Regions from separate parts of the Staphylococcus sp. CoH_129_LAB_1 genome, predicted to be linked through region 3. Evidence: predicted binding sites of a transcription regulator. Region 3 holds the regulator's gene; each other region holds the start of a gene.
What was found. Region 3 encodes CtsR, which represses protease genes until heat stress. Its sites were predicted from a motif close to ATGGTCAATAAAGGTCAAACA; they were not measured.
Positions count from the first base shown of each region.

Region 1 (7,073 bases), on a different contig from region 3:
CAAGGTAATCCGTCACTTCAAAAAGTAGCAATTGCCATTGACTTAAGAGGTAAAGAGTTATTTAAATCACTTGTGGATGAAATTGATGCAATTAAAACGCGTAATGATGTGATTGTAGATGTTATGTTTTTAGAAGCTACAACTGAAAAATTAATTTCTAGATATAAAGAATCACGTAGAGCGCACCCTTTAAATCAAAATGGACAAATGTCTTTAATTGATTCTATTCTCGAAGAACAACAATTGCTTTCAAATATTAGGTCAATAGCGAACTACACTATTGACACTACAGAGTTAAAGCCTAAAGAATTAAAAGAAAGAATCAAATGTCGTTTCGCCGATGAAAAAATAAATTCATTTAGTATTAATGTAACTAGTTTTGGATTTAAACATGGTATTCAAAAAGATGCTGATTTAGTATTTGATGTACGCTTTTTACCTAATCCATATTATGTAGAAGACTTGAGACCAATGACTGGAGAAGATGAACCTGTTTATAATTATGTGATGAAATGGAAAGAAACTGAAACTTTCTTTGAAAAATTAATGGACCTACTTATTTTTATGATTCCAGGTTATAAAAAAGAAGGTAAATCACAACTGGTTATTGCAATAGGCTGTACAGGAGGACAACATCGCTCTGTAGCCTTAGCTAAGCGTATCGGAGAAGAGTTAAATGATATATTTGATTATAATGTGTATGTTCATCATAGAGATGCACATATTGAAAGTGGCGTGAAGAAATGAAACAGTTGAAAGTAGTACTAATCGGAGGAGGCACGGGACTCTCAGTACTAGCTAGAGGGTTACGAGAATATCCAATAGATATCACTGCTATTGTTACAGTTGCAGATGATGGCGGTAGTACAGGTAAAATTAGAGATGAAATGTCTATTCCTGCTCCAGGAGATATTAGAAATGTCATTGCAGCGCTAAGTGATGCGGAACCTATTCTAGAAGAATTATTTCAGTATCGTTTTGAAGAACATCAAATTGAAGGTCACTCATTAGGTAATTTATTACTTGCAGCACTCACAAATATAAAAAATGACTTTGGTCATGCAGTGAAAGAATTAAGTAAAATTTTAAACATTAAAGGAAAAGTGATTCCATCTACCAATACTAACGTTATGTTAAATGCGGTATTAGAAGATGGTGAGATTGTTAAAGGTGAATCTAAAATACCTAAAAAAAACAAAAAAATTCGACGTGTCTATTTAGAACCATCTAATGTAGAACCCATGCAGGAAGCTATTGATGCTTTACAAGAAGCGGATTTAATTGTTCTAGGTCCTGGTTCACTATATACGAGTGTAATTTCAAATTTGTGTATTGAAGGTATTTCTAAAGCAATATTAAGTTCACAAGCACCAAAATTATATATTTCTAATATTATGACTCAACCTGGAGAAACAAATGATTATGATGTCTACGATCATATTAAAGCTATTCATCAACATGCTGGAGAACCATTTATTGATTATGTTATTTGTAGTAATGATGCATTTGATGAACAGATTCTTCAACGATATAAAGAACGTAATGCTCATCCTGTAAATACGAATAAAATAAAATTAACAGAAAATAATATTAAAATTATTACTTCTAAAAATCTTGTAGAGGTTTATGATAAAGTACTTGTTCGTCATAATACAAAGGTTCTTGCTCAACTTGTATATGATTTAGCACTTGAATTAACAAGTACAATTCAATTTAAACCTAAAAAATAAATTAAATGTATTAAATTTTAATGAATTTAAAAATAATTTGATATAGAGTTTCATATATTTTGAGATGTTAATTACATATAATAATGATGATGAGAAAAGGAGGCGATATCAATGAGTTTTGCATCAGATATGAAAAATGAATTGACCCGTATTGAAGTTGATGAAAGTAATGCTAAGGCTGAACTTAGCGCTTTGATTCGGATGAACGGCGCACTCAGTTTATCTAATCAACAATTTGTAATTAATGTTCAAACTGAAAATGCGACTACGGCTCGAAGGATATATTCATTAATTAAGCGAATTTTTAATGTAGAAGTAGAAATATTAGTACGAAAAAAAATGAAATTAAAAAAGAATAATATCTATATTTGTCGTACAAAGGTACGCGCTAAAGAAATACTTGATGAATTAGGTATTTTAAAAAATGGTATTTTTGTTCATGATATTGATGCGAGTATGATTAAAGATGATGAGATGCGTAGGAGCTATTTAAGAGGCGCATTTTTAGCGGGTGGATCAGTAAATAATCCGGAAACCTCTTCCTATCATTTAGAAATTTTTTCTCAATATGAAGGACATGCTGAAGGATTAACTAAACTAATGAATAGCTATGGATTGAATGCTAAGCATTTAGAACGAAAAAAAGGGAGTATCTCTTATTTGAAAGAAGCGGAAAAAATTTCTGAGTTTTTAAGTTTGATAGGGGGATACCAAGCTCTATTAAAATTTGAAGATGTAAGAATAGTGAGAGATATGAGAAATTCTGTCAATAGACTAGTGAACTGTGAAACTGCTAATTTAAATAAAACCGTGAGTGCAGCTATGAAGCAAGTACAAAGCATTCAATTAATTGACGAAGAAATAGGTTTAGATAACTTGCCTGATCGTTTAAGAGAAATTGCAAAATTACGAATAGAACATCAAGAAATTTCTTTAAAAGAATTAGGAGAAATGGTATCAAATGGGCCTATATCTAAATCAGGAGTAAATCATCGCTTAAGAAAATTAAATGAATTGGCTGATAAAATTCGAAGTGGAGAGAAAATCGAATTATAAAATTAAAATGTTTTAAAAAATAGGATGAAACAATCATATAACGTTTCACCCTATTTTTTAATAATCATTAGCCCCCTCGAGAGGAATCGAACCTCTATTTTAAGAACCGGAATCTTACGTGCTATCCATTACACTACGAGGAGTATATTAAAAACTAATTTCTGTACTAAACGTATAATTAACAGTACAATTTGAATATATGAATAGTGTATAAAAATATAAAGAGAAACGTCAAATGAATATGAAGGTAATATTTTTGACCATTTTTGACTTTTATTGTAAAATAAATATAACAGTTAATTACAAGGAGGAAATATAATGAATTTAATTCCTACAGTTATTGAAACAACAAATCGCGGTGAACGCGCATATGATATTTATTCTCGTCTATTAAAAGACCGCATTATCATGTTAGGCTCAGCAATTGATGATAACGTTGCAAATTCAATTGTATCACAATTATTATTCTTACAAGCTCAAGATTCTGAAAAAGATATTTATTTATATATTAACTCTCCAGGTGGTAGTGTAACAGCAGGATTTGCGATTTACGATACAATTCAACATATTAAGCCAGATGTACAAACAATTTGTATTGGTATGGCTGCTTCAATGGGATCATTCTTATTAGCAGCAGGTGCAAAAGGTAAACGTTTTGCATTACCAAATGCTGAAGTTATGATCCATCAACCATTAGGTGGCGCTCAAGGACAAGCAACAGAAATCGAAATTGCTGCTAATCATATTTTAAAAACACGTGAAAAATTAAATCGTATTTTAGCTGAACGTACAGGTCAAAGCATTGAAAAAATTCAAAAAGATACTGATCGTGATAATTTCTTAACTGCTGATGAAGCAAAAGAATATGGTTTAATTGATCAAGTAATGCAACCTGAAGATATGTAAATTAATTTTTTAATACGTAAAAAGGAAGAGCATTGATGCTCTTCCTTTTTTATGATTTTATAGTTTTTAATAGATATTGTATAGCTACAAAACCTAGTATTAAACCTACAATAATAAATAAAAAAGATAAAAGTATCATAGTGATATTTTTTTCGAAAGCAAAGACGCCATTTAAAATTAAAAATATACTAGCAATAAGAAGTAGGATATACGTTAATTTATTGTCATTCATTACTAAATCTCCAATTACTATTCGTTAATTAAGTCTTCAAGTGCAACTTTTAAATTATTATATCTAAAATTAAAACCTAATGCTTCTAATTTATTAGGTAAGACTTTTTGAGTATCAAGAACTACTGTTGACATTTCTCCTAGTACAGCACGCATAATTAATGATGGCACCCATGTTTCATGTGGTTTATGCATAGTACGTCCAAGTGTATATCCAAATAAATTTTGGCGTTCAGGAATTGGAGACGCCATATTAAAAGGACCTTTAGCTTTTGGTTCGTCAATTGTAAATAAAATCGCACGTACTAAATCATCTATATGAATCCATGAATACCATTGACGGCCAGAACCTAATTTGCCTCCTACATAGAATTTATAAGGTAATTTCATTGTTTGAAGTGCGCCTCCTTCAGAAGATAAAATCATACTAAATCTTCCTAATACGACACGTGTACCAAAATTTTCAAAACGATGAGCAAATCGTTCCCATTGATAAACGACATCTGATAGGAAATCAAACGGAAGTGTTTGATATTGTTCTGTGTAAGTTCGATATGAACTAGGAGGATAATAACCCATGGCACTCGCATTAAAAAGTACTTCAGGTTTATGCGTTCGTTGTTCAAATAAATAAACTAAAGACTCAGTCGACTGAATACGACTTGTCATAATCGTTTGTTTATAAGAAGATGTCCAACGTTTATTTAATGTTGCCCCTGCTAAATTAATAACTACATCAATATCCGGTACTTGTTTTTCCCACCCTTTTTTAGACCAGTTAACATACGTAATCTTAGGCTCATCACTTTGTTTATCACTACGAGTTAAAATTGTAATATGTGCCTCTCTTTTTTTAATTTCATTCACTAAGTGACTGCCTACCATTCCGGTTCCACCAGTAATTAAAAATTGTTTCATATTCTAACACCTCGTTTTTATTTTTATAAAGAAAATAAATTTTTAATGAAAATCCAAAGAAAGACGTTCAAAAAAACATTCATGATTTATTCAATAATATGTCATTAACTTTAGAAGATACTGAGATTAAATCTACCCAAATTTAGTTATAATATAAGTATACCTTCGCCATAGATAATAGTATATTACCTAATGAGTATGTTTATACCCTTAATATACAAAATGAAAGCATTTTACTTCCCTTTAGTAGTGAGAGTCTGTGACATAATATAAAAGGTTGTCTCAGACTCTTTTTATATAGTAATAGGAAACGGTTGAATTGAAAGTAAGTTTGATTATAATTTGGCATAGAAAGTCAGATTTACTATAAATAAGTCCTATCTTATTTCATATTTCTATTATATTACTTTATAAATAAGATTAAGAATAAAATGATTATAGGAATTAAAATACCAACCAATATATCAAATCTTGAATCTTTACTTTCATCAAAATCATCATTGCTTAACATCATAGATTTAATTTTATTACTTGAACTTGAATGATCTTTAAATAAGGTATTAAATGTATCTTTTTTCATTTTGTCACTCCAAAAGTTACTTAATATTGATAGTGTTAGTTATTCATATATGATGTTATCATATATAATTGAATGAGTATTACATTTATATATGGGTTTAAATATCTTTAATATTATTTAAAAGGAATAGTGTAAAATAGATTGCTGTATTTAAGGATGAATAGATAATTAAGAAGTGAGGGAGTCCATGTCTAAAAAAAGTAAAAATCTTAAAGACTATAAAGCACCGGAAAAGAAAAAAATGAGTGGCATTTCTAAAATAATTAGTGCAATTATTGTGCTTCTTTTAATTGGTGGATTAGTGTTTGCAATTTTTGCCTACGTAGATAATTCAAATAGAGCCAATGAACGTTTAAGTCATCAGTCGACGGAAGAACATAAAGATAAGAAAGACAAAGATACTAAAAAAAATAAGGACAAAGATAGTAAAAATGATAAAAAGAACGAAGAAAGTACGCAAGAATATGCAACAAGTGAAAGAAATACAAATAATAGTGAAGAAGATAAATTAGATAATGTAAAAAATCCAAGTTCAGTTGATAACTTCTCTAAAGAGCAAAGTAACTCAACAAAAGTAAAACCTACTAATCAAGATAAAACAACACAAACACAACAAGCTTCTAAGGAGACACCTACAGAACAATCTAATATAAAAACTCAAAGTGCTCAACAAAAAGAAGACTCACAAACAGAAGAAAAGGCAACGCAAGAACAAACAGATAAATCAACTGAAAATACTCAATCAAGTCAGTCTTCTCATGCCAATACTTCGACTGAAACATCTCAAAATAGATCAAATAATAACGGTACTACTACACAAGAACAATCTAACACAAATCAATCATCACAGGCCCAGCGAACGCAAGAAACAAAGAAACAAGAATCAACGATGCAACCATCCAATGCGCAATCAACAACAAAATCATCTAGTTCAACAAATTCAGAAACAAAAAGTAATACACAACAATCTCAAAAATCTTCAGACGAATAGTAAAAAACCTAGGTATATACACATTTTATCTATATGTGTATGATTACCTAGGTTTTTTACTAAAACATCCAATTAAGTAAGAATGTTAAGATAATCGAAAGAATAATTGATATAAAAATAGAAGAAAAACAACCAAAAGGACAACCACAACCATAGTGATATCGTATTGTATTGTAATTTTTAGACATGTCGCGATAGTCTTGTTCTCTTTTAAAATAATTCTCATCTTTATATCTATTATCAGAAGGATCTATAACTTCAACATCCTTATTGTCTTTATATTTCAAAGCGTTTCCTCCTATCTAGGTAATTTCAATTTATATGTTTTGAAAGGCTTAAGAATTTAATTGTATTGCATTTACTATACCCTATTTCAAATGATTAGTAGATTATTTAAAATAATAAAGGTTTTTGCTTGCTTTTTTATAACGACAATAGTAGTATTGCAATTGTAAAGAGGTTGAATTTTGTCCCAGGTGGGACAAAAAAAGTCAAACCTTCTCTAACTCTCGATTACCTTTTGAGAAAAATAGGAGGAAGGTAGTAGTGAAAGACCTGATTAAACTTCAACAAAAGTTGGTTCCTGACTTAATTGATAAAATGTATCGACGATTTTCTATCTTAACGACAATTTCAAATAATGAACCTGTAGGACGCAGAA
Region 1 is NZ_JBXWKZ010000014.1:26,712-33,784, forward strand. It holds gene rapZ (RNase adapter RapZ) at 1-747, shown strand, start outside; gene AC2FB1_RS05810 (gluconeogenesis factor YvcK family protein) at 744-1,730, shown strand; gene whiA (DNA-binding protein WhiA) at 1,842-2,786, shown strand; tRNA gene AC2FB1_RS05820 (tRNA-Arg) at 2,858-2,929, opposite strand; gene clpP (ATP-dependent Clp endopeptidase proteolytic subunit ClpP) at 3,105-3,692, shown strand; gene AC2FB1_RS05830 (hypothetical protein) at 3,742-3,924, opposite strand; gene AC2FB1_RS05835 (TIGR01777 family oxidoreductase) at 3,942-4,841, opposite strand; gene AC2FB1_RS05840 (hypothetical protein) at 5,245-5,421, opposite strand; gene AC2FB1_RS05845 (hypothetical protein) at 5,609-6,412, shown strand; gene AC2FB1_RS05850 (hypothetical protein) at 6,472-6,699, opposite strand; gene AC2FB1_RS05855 (sugar-binding transcriptional regulator) at 6,959-7,073, shown strand, end outside.
Region 1: clpP (ATP-dependent Clp endopeptidase proteolytic subunit ClpP) is a predicted target of CtsR. The motif match lies at 3,040-3,060, and genes of this name have one in related genera.

Region 2 (7,073 bases), on a different contig from region 3:
GAATTTATTATTTAGTAGGGAAAGAATGTGAACAATGAAACAAAATTTAGAAAAGGGCGTGCATGAAAAAACAAAAATGCGTTATATGCCTGGTTTAGATGGTCTAAGAGCAATTGCCGTATTAGGCATCATTATATATCATTTAAATAGAAAATGGCTTACTGGTGGTTTTATTGGTGTCGATACCTTTTTCGTCATTTCAGGATACTTAATTACTAGTTTACTTATGAAAGAGTATGAAGAAAAAGGTATTATTAATCTCAGACAATTTTGGATTAGACGTATAAAACGTTTATTGCCAGCAGTGATAGCTTTATTGATAACGGTAGGTATTGCGACCTTATTATTTGAACCTCAACAAATTGTAAGAGTTAAACATGATATTATTGCAGCGCTATTTTATGTTTCAAATTGGTGGTATATTGCTAAAGATGTTAACTATTTTGAACAATTTTCATTCATGCCTCTTAAACATTTATGGTCTCTTGCTATCGAAGAACAATTTTATTTATTTTTCCCATTTATTTTGGTGATATTATTACTTACGATTAAAAAATATCGGAATGTGACACTTATATTTTGGATTGTATCATTGGCCTCTTTATTAGAAATGATCATTATATCACAACCAAATGTGGGATATTCACGTGTTTATTTTGGAACAGACACACGTTTACAAACTTTATTATTGGGCGTTATATTAGCATTTATTTGGCCACCATTTAAATTAAAAGCTAATCCGCCACAAATATTACGTCGTGCAATAGATGGTATTGGTATAGGTAGTCTACTTATCTTAATTATTTTATTCTTTACAGTTAATGACGATAGCGATTGGATATATAATGGTGGATTTTATTTGATATCTTTAATGACATTATTTGTTATTGCAAGTGTCGTTCATCCATCTACAATGATTGCTAAAGTTCTAGGGCATCCTTTGTTAGTGTATATCGGAAAACGATCATATAGTTTATATTTATGGCATTTTGCTGTCATTAGTTTTCTACATATACATTTTGTTGATGGTCAATTACCAATATATGTGTATCTCTTAGATATGATATTGACTGTGTTATTTGCGGAATTATCTTATCGTTATATTGAAACGCCATTTAGACGTGAAGGGTTAAGAGCATTTTCTTTTGATCGATTACGTACACCTAAATTTATAAGAACAATAGTTACAATAGTAGCTTTGATTCCATTACTATTAATATTTATGGGTGCATTTGATCGATTTGGAAAAGATGAGATTGCAAATAAAGTAAATAGTTTTAATACAAGTACTGCCGATAAATATTTAGTCAACCTGATGCCTGGTGAAAATATTAAGTTAAATGGACAAACAAGTAAGAGTGAGAAAAAAGATAAAGTATATACAAATATTAGTCCATTACTTATTGGTGATTCAGTTATGGTAGATATTGGTGAACAATTTAAATCTCAAGTTCCTAAAGCAACTATAGATGGTAAAGTAGGTCGTCACTTACAAGAAGCGTTGACAGTTGCAAATAATTACACTAATTATAATAAATCGTCAGATCAAGTGGTATTAGAACTTGGTACAAACGGCGATTTTACTCAAGATGAGCTTGACCAACTTATTAGTAAATTTGGTAAAGCAAAAATATATTTAGTTAATACGAGAGTACCGAGAAGCTGGCAAGATAATGTAAATAAACAATTTGCAGACGCAGCTAAACGACATAAAAACGTTGTTTTAGTAGATTGGTATAAACGATCTGCTGGTCACACTGAATATTTTGCATCTGATGGTGTTCACTTAGAAAATAGTGGTGTACAAGCATTATCGGACGAAATAATTAAAAATATAACTAAAAAATAAATAATTAAAAGGGATTAACTAGTTGAGGAGGCTCACAAAGTTAGTCCCTTTTTTGACTTTAAGAAAAATGTAATATTACTATGTTTGAATAATAAAGTTATGTGTTAAATAATGAGTGAAACATTTATGAAAGCTTGATATGATAGTATTTATTAAATTGTTAAAAAGTTGAATAAAATTGTTGATTAATCAGTAAATAGGGTCTATAATATAATTAAGGTCAAAGAAAGTCAAAGTCAAAAAAGAAGTATTTGACCGTACTTTTATTCATTAAGTAGGGGTGAATAAATTTGGATATTAATCAAATGACTTATAAAGTACAAGAAGCTTTGCAAAAAGCAATTGAATTTAGTAAAGAAAATAAATTACAAAATATTGAAATTGAAGCAATATTAAAGGGAACTTTAGAAGAAGACGAAAGCTTGTTTAAAAGTATTTTAGAACGTGCAAATATAGATACTGATAAATTAAATCAAGCGTATAGTGAAAAATTAAAACACTATCCATCAGTACAAGGAGATAATGTTCAATATGGGCAATATATTGGCTCAAAAGCAAACGAATTGTTAAATAAAGCTGAGTCATATATGAAAGAATATGAAGATGAATATATTTCAATGGAACATATTTTACGTGCTGCTATGGATATTGATGAAACAACAAAACAATTTGTAGGAAATAAAATAGACGTAGTTAAAGAAATTATTACTAAAGTTAGAGGGGGAAATCACGTGACTTCACAAAACCCAGAAGTAAATTATGAAGCTTTAGAAAAATATGGAAGAGATTTAGTAGAAGAAGTTCGCCAAGGAAAAATGGACCCAGTTATTGGTAGAGATGAAGAGATTCGTAATACCATTCGAATTTTAAGCCGTAAAACTAAAAATAACCCAGTATTAATTGGTGAGCCTGGTGTAGGTAAAACTGCAATAGTAGAAGGATTGGCACAACGTATTGTACGTAAAGACGTACCTGAATCATTATTAGATAAAACAATATTTGAACTAGATTTAAGTGCACTAGTTGCTGGTGCTAAATTTAGAGGTGAATTTGAAGAACGTCTTAAAGCAGTACTTAAAGAAGTGAAAGAATCAGATGGACGTATTATCTTATTTATCGATGAAATTCATATGTTAGTTGGTGCTGGTAAAACAGATGGTGCAATGGATGCAGGTAACATGTTAAAACCAATGCTAGCTCGTGGTGAGTTGCATTGTATCGGTGCTACAACATTAAATGAATATAGAGAATACATTGAAAAAGATTCAGCGCTTGAACGTCGATTCCAAAAAGTAGGTGTAAGTGAACCAGACGTAGAAGATACAATTTCTATCTTACGTGGTTTAAAAGAACGCTATGAAGTGTACCATGGCGTACGTATTCAAGACCGCGCATTAGTAGCAGCAGCAGAATTATCAGATCGTTATATTACTGATCGATTCTTACCAGACAAAGCAATAGATTTAGTCGATCAAGCATGTGCGACTATCAGAACAGAAATGGGATCAAATCCAACTGAATTAGACCAAGTTAATCGTCGTGTTATGCAATTAGAGATTGAAGAAAGTGCATTAAAAAATGAATCAGATAATGCAAGTAAACATCGATTAGAAGAATTGCAAGAAGAACTTTCAAATGAAAAAGAAAAACAAGCGTCATTACAATCTCGTGTAGAACAAGAAAAAGAAAAAATCGCGAAAGTTCAAGAAAAACGTGCTGAATTAGATCGTAGTCGTCAAGCATTAGAAGATGCTCAAACAGAAAGTAATTATGAAAAAGCGGCAGAATTACAATATGGCACTATTCCACAATTAGAAAGAGAATTAAAAGAATACGAAGAAGCTTTCCATGATGAACAAGGCGATAACGAACGCATGATTCGTGAAGTTGTTTCTGATGAGGAAATTGGAGACATTGTAAGTCAATGGACAGGTATTCCAGTTTCTAAATTAGTCGAAACAGAAAGAGAAAAATTATTAAACTTAAGTGATATCTTACACGAACGTGTCGTAGGACAAGATAAAGCGGTAGATCTTGTGTCAGATGCTGTAGTGAGAGCACGTGCAGGCATAAAAGATCCTAATCGTCCAATAGGTAGTTTCTTATTCTTAGGTCCAACTGGTGTAGGTAAAACAGAATTAGCTAAATCACTTGCTTCATCATTATTCGACTCTGAAAAACATATGATTCGTATTGATATGAGTGAATATATGGAAAAACACTCAGTTTCTAGATTAATTGGTGCCCCTCCAGGTTATGTAGGTCATGATGAAGGTGGCCAATTAACTGAAGCGGTAAGACGTAATCCATATTCAGTTATTCTACTCGACGAAGTTGAGAAAGCACATAGTGATGTTTTCAACGTGTTGCTTCAAATTTTAGATGAAGGACGTCTCACTGATTCTAAAGGTCGTAGCGTAGACTTTAAAAATACAATTATTATTATGACTAGTAATATTGGTTCACAAATATTATTAGAAAATGTTAAAGATTCTGGTGAAATTACTGAAATTACTGAAAAAGCAGTTATGGATAGTTTACATGCATTCTTCAAACCAGAAATCTTAAACCGTATGGATGACATTGTATTATTTAAACCATTATCTATAAATGATATGAGTATGATTGTAGATAAAATCTTAACTCAATTAAATATTCGATTAATGGATCAACGTATTTCAATTGAAGTATCTGACGAAGCTAAAAAATGGTTAGGTGAAGAAGCATATGAACCTCAATTTGGTGCTAGACCACTTAAACGTTTTGTACAACGTCAAATTGAAACACCACTTGCTCGTATGATGATTAAAGAAAATATGCCAGAAGGTACAAAAGTAAATGTTGATTTAAATGATAGTCAAGAATTAACATTTGATGTACAAAAACCATCAGCTGAATAGTATATAAAAAGGCATTGGAAAGCTTAAGCTTTCCAATGCCTTTTCTTATTATTACACATGTTAAGAGTGTTCTATTATTTCCAACACGTAATACTATTTAGACGTCTCTATTTCCTTTACGAGCGAAATCATTAGATTTAATCATAGCACCTAAGATGGCAATTGCAATTGTAATGATAAGTGCAATAATAATTGGTTTAACAACATCTAAACTGCCACCACCATTTAAACTATTAAGTACAAAGTTAACCATTTGTGTTAAGATTAACGCCCAAATAAAAGTTACGAGGTATTTCATACACACGACCTCCAATTTATATATATTATTATTTTAAAGTAAAGTGAATTATTTGTATAGTATTAGTAGAGAATGTATGAAAATTTGTACCAATTTTTATATGAATTATGACTCGCAACTTTTTAGAAAATCGTTTAAAAAAGTTTAACTACTTGAGTTAGATTTAAAAAGTATGTTAAATTAATACCTGGTATTAAAAATTGAAGTAAGAAGGTGTACGTTCATGAACGTAGGTATAAAAGGTTTTGGTGCTTATGCACCTGAAAGAGTAGTCGACAATGCCTATTTTGAAGGTTTTTTAGATACGTCTGATGAATGGATTTCAAAAATGACTGGTATTAAAGAAAGACGTTGGTCTCGTGACGATCAAGATACGTCAGACTTAGCATATGAAGCAAGTAAAAAGGCAATTAAAGATGCTGGTATTGAACCAGCCGATATAGATATGATAATTGTAGCTACAGCAACTGGAGATATGCCATTTCCTTCTGTAGCCAATATACTACAAGAAAAATTAGGTACTGGAAAAGTGCCAACTATGGATCAGCTTGCTGCATGCTCAGGTTTCATGTATTCAATGATTACTGCAAAACAATATGTTCAATCTGGGGATTATAAAAATATTTTAGTAGTGGGTGCAGATAAGTTATCTAAAATTACTGACTTAACTGATCGTTCAACTGCTGTATTATTTGGAGACGGTGCAGGTGCAGTAGTCATTGGTGAAGTTTCAGAAGGACGAGGTATTATTAGCTATGAAATGGGCTCAGATGGGTCAGGTGGAAAATACTTATATTTAAATAAAGAGACTGGTAAACTAGTAATGAATGGACGTGAAGTTTTTAAATTTGCTGTAAGAATTATGGGCGAAGCGTCTACACGTGTAGTTGAAAAAGCTGGTTTAGAATCTGATGATATTGATATGTTTATACCACATCAAGCAAATATCAGAATTATGGAATCAGCACGTGAAAGATTAGGTATTGAAAAAGAAAAAATGAGTGTTTCAGTTAACCGTTTTGGAAACACATCAGCTGCTTCAATTCCTTTAAGTATTCAACAAGAATTAGAAAACGGAAGAATTAATAATGATGACACTTTAGTACTCGTAGGTTTCGGTGGTGGCCTTACATGGGGTGCTATGGTAATCAAATGGGGTAAATAGGAGGATTTAATGTATGACTGAAAACAAAAGAGTAGTAATTACAGGCCTGGGTGCATTATCACCTATTGGAAACGACGCCCAAACAAGTTGGGAAAACGCCTTAAAAGGTGTCAATGGAATTGATACAATTACACGCGTTGATACTGAAGGATATAATGTTCATTTAGCAGGTGAATTAAAAGATTTTAATATTGAAGATCATATTTCAAAAAAAGATGCGCGTCGCATGGATCGATTTACACAATATGCAGTAGTAGCTGCAAGACAAGCTGTAAAAGATGCTAATTTAACTATCAATGATGATAATGCTAATCGTATTGGTGTATGGATTGGCTCGGGTATTGGTGGAATGGAAACATTTGAAGTAGCACATACAATGTTACAAAACAAAGGACCAAGAAGAGTTAGTCCTTTCTTTGTACCAATGCTTATTCCTGATATGGCTACTGGTCAAGTATCCATTGATTTAGGTGCAAAAGGACCTAATGGGTCAACAGTAACTGCTTGTGCGACAGGTACAAATTCTATCGGTGAAGCATTTAAAATCATTCAAAGAGGCGATGCTGATGCTATGATTACTGGTGGTACTGAAGCACCTATTACACATATGGCACTTGCAGGATTCAGTGCAAGTCGTGCATTATCAACAAACGATGATAAAGAAACAGCTTGTCGTCCCTTCCAAGAAGGACGTGACGGATTTATCATGGGTGAAGGCGCTGGTATCTTAGTCATTGAATCATTAGAATCAGCACAAGCACGTGGTGCTCAAATTTATGCTGAAATTGTAGGTTATGGTTCAACTGGAGATGCTTATCACATCACTGCGCCAGCTCCTGAAGGTGAAGGTGGTTCTCGTGC
Region 2 is NZ_JBXWKZ010000011.1:31,705-38,777, forward strand. It holds gene AC2FB1_RS04940 (acyltransferase family protein) at 35-1,849, shown strand; gene clpB (ATP-dependent chaperone ClpB) at 2,140-4,749, shown strand; gene AC2FB1_RS04950 (DUF2929 family protein) at 4,847-5,047, opposite strand; gene AC2FB1_RS04955 (beta-ketoacyl-ACP synthase III) at 5,271-6,212, shown strand; gene fabF (beta-ketoacyl-ACP synthase II) at 6,226-7,073, shown strand, end outside.
Region 2: clpB (ATP-dependent chaperone ClpB) is a predicted target of CtsR. The motif match lies at 2,066-2,086, and genes of this name have one in related genera.

Region 3 (7,073 bases):
GTTAGACATTAAAGGTATTGCTAAAGATATAGAAGGTGTCTTTATAAGAGCGCCACATATTGTTAGTGTGGAAAATAATGTAGAAATACTAAGTTATATTAATGATAAAATAGTAGCTGTTAAGCAAGGAAAATACTTAGGAGTATCCTTCCATCCAGAATTAACAGATGACTATCGCATAACTCAGTATTTTATTGAACATATGATTAAATAAAAAAGCTTGAGACTTTGGTCTCAAGCTTTTTCTTATTAAATGAAGAATCCAGCGATAGCAGCTGAAATAAACGATACAAGTGTTGCACCGAATAGTAACTTAATGCCGAAACGTGCTACGACATCACCTTTTTCAGAGTTAAGTGATTTAATCGCGCCAGAAATAATACCGATAGAACTAAAGTTAGCAAATGAAACTAGGAATACAGAAGTAATACCTTTTGCATGCTCAGAGAGGCCCTTCAAGCTTCCAAGTGATTGCATGGCAACAAATTCATTAGATAATAGTTTTGTTGCCATAACTGAACCTGACTTAACTGCATCGTGCCAAGGTACACCAGCTAAGAAAGCAAATGGCGCAAATACAAAACCAATTAACGTTTGGAAATCCCATTTAATTGCTCCGCCAGAAATTAAACTAAAAATACCACTTACAAGGCCATTTAATAAAGCAATGATTGCAATATAGCCAATTAACATTGCACCAACGATAACTGCTACTTTGAAACCATCTAAAATATATTCACCTAACATTTCAAAAAAAGATTGTTTTTTAGTTTCTGATTCATCCACTAGCAATTTATCATCTTCTTCATTAACTTTATAAGGGTTAATAATAGAAGCAATAATGAAACCACCAAATAAGTTTAATACAACCGCCGTAACAACGTATTTAGGTTCAATCAATGTAAAATATGCACCGATAATAGATGCAGATACAGTAGACATTGCAGAAGCAGTTAAAGTATATAAACGTTGTTTAGGAATGTATGGTAATTGTTGTTTTAATGAAATAAACACTTCAGATTGTCCAAGAATCGCAGCTGCTACTGCATTATATGATTCTAAACGCCCCATACCATTAATTTTAGAAATTAAGAACCCTAATACATTAATAATCCATGGAAGAATTCTAGTATATTGTAAAATACCAATTAATGCTGAAATAAATACGATTGGTAATAAGACACTAAAGAAGAAAGGTGGATTTTTTGGATCTACAAATTTAAATCCTCCAAAAACAAAGTTAACTCCTTCAGCAGCTTTTTGTAATAAGTAATTAAATCCATTTGAAATACCACCAATAATTGTAATACCAGCAGTTGTTTTCAAAAGAATAAATGCGAATATAAGTTGGATAATTAGCAATAATCCAACATAGTGCCAACGAACATTCTTTTTGTCTGAGCTAAATAAAAATGCTAGCGCTAAAAAGACAATAATCCCAATAATCCCAATAAGAATATGCATAATTCTACTCCTTTAAAATTCTCTTTATCTTATATAATACAATAAAATAATAGAAGTAACACCAATAATTTTAAATTTAAAAAACAAATTGGTTGAAAAAGGTCAAAGTTGCCCATATAATATAGTCAAAGAAGGTCAAAAGAGGTGGTAAATCATGCACAACATGTCTGACATCATAGAACAATACATTAAACAATTATTTGAAGAAAGTAATAAAGATGTGGTAGAAATTCAAAGAGCAAATATTGCTCAACGTTTTGATTGTGTGCCTTCTCAACTTAACTATGTTATCAAAACAAGATTTACGAATGAACATGGTTATGAAATAGAAAGTAAACGTGGTGGCGGAGGATATATCCGAATCACAAAAATTGAAAATAAAGATGCAACGGGTTATATTAATCATCTATTGCAATTAATAGGTCCTTCAATATCTCAACAACAAGCATATTATATAATTGACGGTTTGTTGGAAAAAGGATTAATTAGTGAAAGAGAAGCAAGAATGATTCAAGTGATTATTGATCGTGAAACACTATCAATGGATGTTGTTTCTAGAGATATTATTAGGGCAAATATTCTCAAACGATTATTACCTATCATTAATTACTATTAATAAATAATAAAGAAAAGCGAGGTGTCTATGTGTGCTTTGCGAAAATTGTCATTTAAATGAAGCAGAGGTTAAACTCACAGTAAAAAGTAAAGATGGTACTTCTGAAAAGTGGGTATGTTCAGAATGTGCTCAAGGAGAGCATCCTTGGAACCAACAAGAACATGATGCGTCACATTCAGAGTTCCAAGATGATATTGAAGAAGCCTTTGTAGTCAAACAAATCTTACAACATTTAGCAACTAAACACGGATTAAATTTTCATGAAGTAGCATTTCAAGAAGAAAAACGATGTCCTACATGTAATATGACATTGAAAGATATAGCTCATGTTGGTAAATTTGGATGTGCAAATTGCTATGCAGTATTTAAAGAGGATATTGTTGATATTGTAAGACGAGTACAAGGTGGACAATTTGAACATGTAGGCAAGATGCCTCGTTCTTCACATCATAAACTGGCAATAAAAAAACAAATTGAAGAAAAAACGAATTACTTAAATATATTAATTGAAAAGCAAAATTTTGAAGAAGCAGCTGTCATTAGAGATGAAATTAAAGCCTTGAAACATGAAAGTGAGATGGAACATGATGAATGATATGGATGCACATATTAGTGAATGGATGAAAGAAACAGATGAATCTCCCATTGTAATGTCTTCGCGTATTCGTTTAGCACGTAACTTAGAAAATCATGTTCATCCTTTAATGTTTCCATCTGAACAAGCAGGTTTTAGAGTAATCAATGAAGTACAAGATGCACTACCTAATTTATCTTTAATGCGTTTAGATACCATGGACCAACAAAGTAAGATGAAATTAGTAGCTAAGCATTTGATTAGTAAAGAGTTGATTAAACAACCAGCTTCAGCAGTACTATTAAATGAAGATGAATCCTTAAGTATTATGATTAACGAAGAAGATCATATACGTATTCAAGCAATGGGGAATGATTTATCGCTGACAGATTTATATCAAAAGGCTTCAGACATTGATGATATGCTTGATGAACAATTAGACATTAGTTTTGATGAAGATTTAGGCTATTTAACCACTTGTCCTACAAATATTGGGACAGGAATGCGAGCAAGTGTGATGCTTCATTTGCCTGGATTATCTATAATGAAACGTATGAATCGTATTGCGCAAACAATTAATCGTTTTGGATTTACAATTCGAGGTATATATGGAGAAGGTTCACAAGTTTATGGTCATATTTATCAAATTTCAAATCAGCTTACATTAGGTAAGACGGAAAAAGATATTATTGACCAGCTTACAGAAATAGTTCAACAAATTATTAATGAAGAAATGCAGATTCGTGAACGTTTAACACGATATAGTGAATTAGAAACGCTTGACCGTATTTATCGTTCATTAGGTATATTGCAAAATAGTCGTATAATATCAATGGAAGAAGCATCATATAGATTAAGTGAAATTAAGTTAGGTATAGATTTAGGATATTTAAATTTAAGTAATTTTAAGTTTAATGAATTAATGGTAAGTATCCAATCTGCCTTTTTATATAATGATGAAGATGAAAGTGTATCTGTAAATGAAAAACGGGCAAATATATTAAGAAAACATACAAATTAGGAGGTTGTAAACGATATGTTATTTGGTAGATTAACTGAACGTGCACAACGTGTATTAGCACATGCACAAGAAGAAGCAATTCGTTTAAATCATTCAAATATTGGTACTGAGCACTTATTACTTGGATTAATGAAAGAACCTGAAGGTATTGCTGCTAAAGTACTTGAAAGTTTTAATATTACTGAAGATAGAGTTATTGAAGAAGTTGAAAAATTAATTGGTCATGGACAAGAACATACAGGTACTTTGCACTATACTCCAAGAGCTAAAAAAGTCATTGAATTATCAATGGATGAGGCAAGAAAATTGCATCATAATTTTGTAGGTACAGAACATATTTTATTAGGTCTAATTCGTGAAAATGAAGGTGTAGCAGCACGTGTATTTGCTAACTTAGATTTAAATATTACTAAAGCGCGTGCACAAGTAGTAAAAGCGTTAGGCAGTCCTGAAATGAACACTAAAAATGCAACTGCAAATAAATCAAATAACACTCCTACATTGGATGGATTAGCACGAGATTTAACTGTTATTGCTAAAGACGGTACTTTAGATCCAGTTGTGGGTAGAGATAAAGAAATTACACGTGTTATTGAAGTATTAAGCCGTAGAACTAAAAATAATCCTGTACTTATCGGTGAGCCAGGTGTAGGTAAAACAGCTATTGCTGAAGGACTTGCACAAGCTATTGTGAATAATGAAGTGCCAGAAACTCTAAAAAATAAACGTGTAATGTCACTAGATATGGGAACAGTCGTAGCAGGTACTAAATATCGTGGTGAATTCGAAGAACGATTGAAAAAAGTAATGGATGAAATCCATCATGCAGGTAATGTAATTTTATTCATTGATGAATTGCATACACTAGTTGGTGCTGGTGGTGCAGAAGGTGCAATTGATGCATCTAATATTTTAAAACCAGCGCTAGCACGTGGTGAATTACAATGCATTGGTGCAACAACATTAGATGAATATCGTAAAAACATCGAAAAAGATGCTGCATTAGAACGTCGTTTCCAACCTATTCAAGTTGATGAACCTTCTGTAGAAGATACTGTTGCTATTCTAAAAGGTTTACGTGATCGCTACGAAGCTCACCATCGTATTAATATTTCTGATGAAGCACTGGAAGCGGCTGCTAAATTAAGTAACCGCTATGTATCTGATCGTTTCTTACCAGATAAAGCAATCGATTTGATTGACGAAGCAAGTTCAAAAGTAAGACTAAAAAGTCACACAACACCAAGCAATTTAAAAGAGATTGAACAAGAAATTGAAAAAGTTAAAAATGAAAAAGATGCTGCAGTGCACGCTCAAGAATTTGAAAATGCAGCTAATTTAAGAGATAAACAATCAAAACTTGAAAAACAATATGAAGATGCTAAAAATGAATGGAAGACTTCTCAAGGCGAACAATCAACTTCATTATCTAAAGAAAATATTGCTGAAGTTATTGCCGGATGGACAGGTATTCCATTAACTAGAATAAATGAAACAGAATCAGATCGCTTGCTTAATTTAGAGGAAACATTACATGAGCGAGTAATTGGACAAAACGATGCGGTAACTTCTATTAGTAAAGCAGTACGTCGTGCCCGTGCAGGACTAAAAGATCCTAAACGTCCAATCGGTAGTTTCATTTTCTTAGGACCAACTGGTGTAGGTAAAACAGAACTTGCTCGTGCATTAGCTGAATCAATGTTTGGTGAAGAAGACGCAATGATACGTGTTGATATGAGCGAATTTATGGAGAAACATGCTGTGAGTCGTTTAGTTGGAGCGCCTCCTGGTTATGTAGGCCATGATGATGGTGGTCAATTAACTGAAAAAGTTAGACGTAAGCCGTATTCTGTCATCTTATTTGATGAAATTGAAAAAGCACATCCAGATGTGTTTAATATCTTATTACAAGTACTTGATGATGGTCATTTAACTGATACAAAAGGACGTCAAGTTGATTTCCGTAATACGGTTATCATTATGACATCAAATGTAGGCGCTCAAGAATTACAAGATCAACGTTTCGCTGGATTCGGTGGAGCATCTGAAGGACAAGATTATGAAACAATTCGTAAAACTATGATGAAAGAACTTAAAAATTCATTCCGCCCTGAGTTTTTAAACCGTGTAGATGACATTATTGTTTTCCATAAATTAACAAAAGACGAACTTAAAGAAATTGTTACTATGATGGTAAATAAATTAACGAAACGTTTATCAGAACAAGATATCAATATTGTAGTTACTGATAAAGCAAAAGAAAAAATTGCTGAAGAAGGTTATGATCCTGAATATGGTGCCCGTCCGTTAATTAGAGCAATTCAAAAAACGGTTGAAGATAATTTAAGTGAATTGATTCTTGAGGGTAATCAAATTGAAGGAAAAGAAGTCACAATTGATCATGATGGTAATGAATTCAAATATGATATCCATGATAAACAAGAAAATAATATAGAAGATACAAAAGAACCAGCAACAGAAGAATAAAATGAGCTTAAATTCGGAGTCTAGGAGTCATTAAATCCTAGGCTCTTCTTTTCATTTATATATATATTTACATTTGTCATTATAACTGGATACATATAAAATAGATATGTTCAAAAAAATCGGAGGTGCAGTTTTGGCCAAGAAAAAAGTAATTTTCGAATGTATGGCTTGTGGATATCAGTCTCCTAAATGGATGGGAAAATGTCCGAATTGTGGTGCTTGGAATCAAATGGAGGAAATTATTGAAAAGACTTCCAACCCAAAGCATGGCGTAAAGGCAAAAGAAACACAAGCAAAAGTACAGAAATTAAATAGTATTAAGCATGAGGCAACACCAAGAGTTCAAACGGACTCTAAAGAATTTAATCGTGTACTTGGTGGCGGAATTGTTAGTGGATCACTCGTACTGATTGGCGGCGACCCAGGTATTGGGAAATCTACATTATTATTACAGATTTGTGCATCGTTATCACAAAAGCTCAATGTACTTTATATCACGGGTGAAGAATCACTAAATCAAACGAAATTGCGGGCAGACCGTCTAGAGGAAGACTCTAGTAATTTAAATGTACTAGCTGAAACAGATCTAGAAGTTATTCATCAAACCGTGGCACAAGAGCGCCCAGATATACTTGTTGTCGATTCAATTCAAACTATTTATCATCCTGAGATTAGTTCAGCACCTGGCTCAGTATCACAAGTTCGAGAAAGTACACAAAGTTTAATGAATATTGCGAAACAAATGAATATCGCAACCTTTATAGTAGGTCATGTAACAAAAGAAGGACAAATTGCGGGTCCGAGACTATTAGAACATATGGTGGATACAGTTTTATACTTTGAAGGTGATGAACACCATGCTTATCGAATTTTAAGAGCTGTTAAAAATCGATTTGGTTCAACGAATGAAA
Region 3 is NZ_JBXWKZ010000020.1:3,015-10,087, forward strand. It holds gene pdxT (pyridoxal 5'-phosphate synthase glutaminase subunit PdxT) at 1-214, shown strand, start outside; gene AC2FB1_RS07110 (NupC/NupG family nucleoside CNT transporter) at 250-1,464, opposite strand; gene AC2FB1_RS07115 (CtsR family transcriptional regulator) at 1,619-2,080, shown strand; gene AC2FB1_RS07120 (UvrB/UvrC motif-containing protein) at 2,112-2,675, shown strand; gene AC2FB1_RS07125 (protein arginine kinase) at 2,668-3,675, shown strand; gene AC2FB1_RS07130 (ATP-dependent Clp protease ATP-binding subunit) at 3,691-6,162, shown strand; gene radA (DNA repair protein RadA) at 6,296-7,073, shown strand, end outside.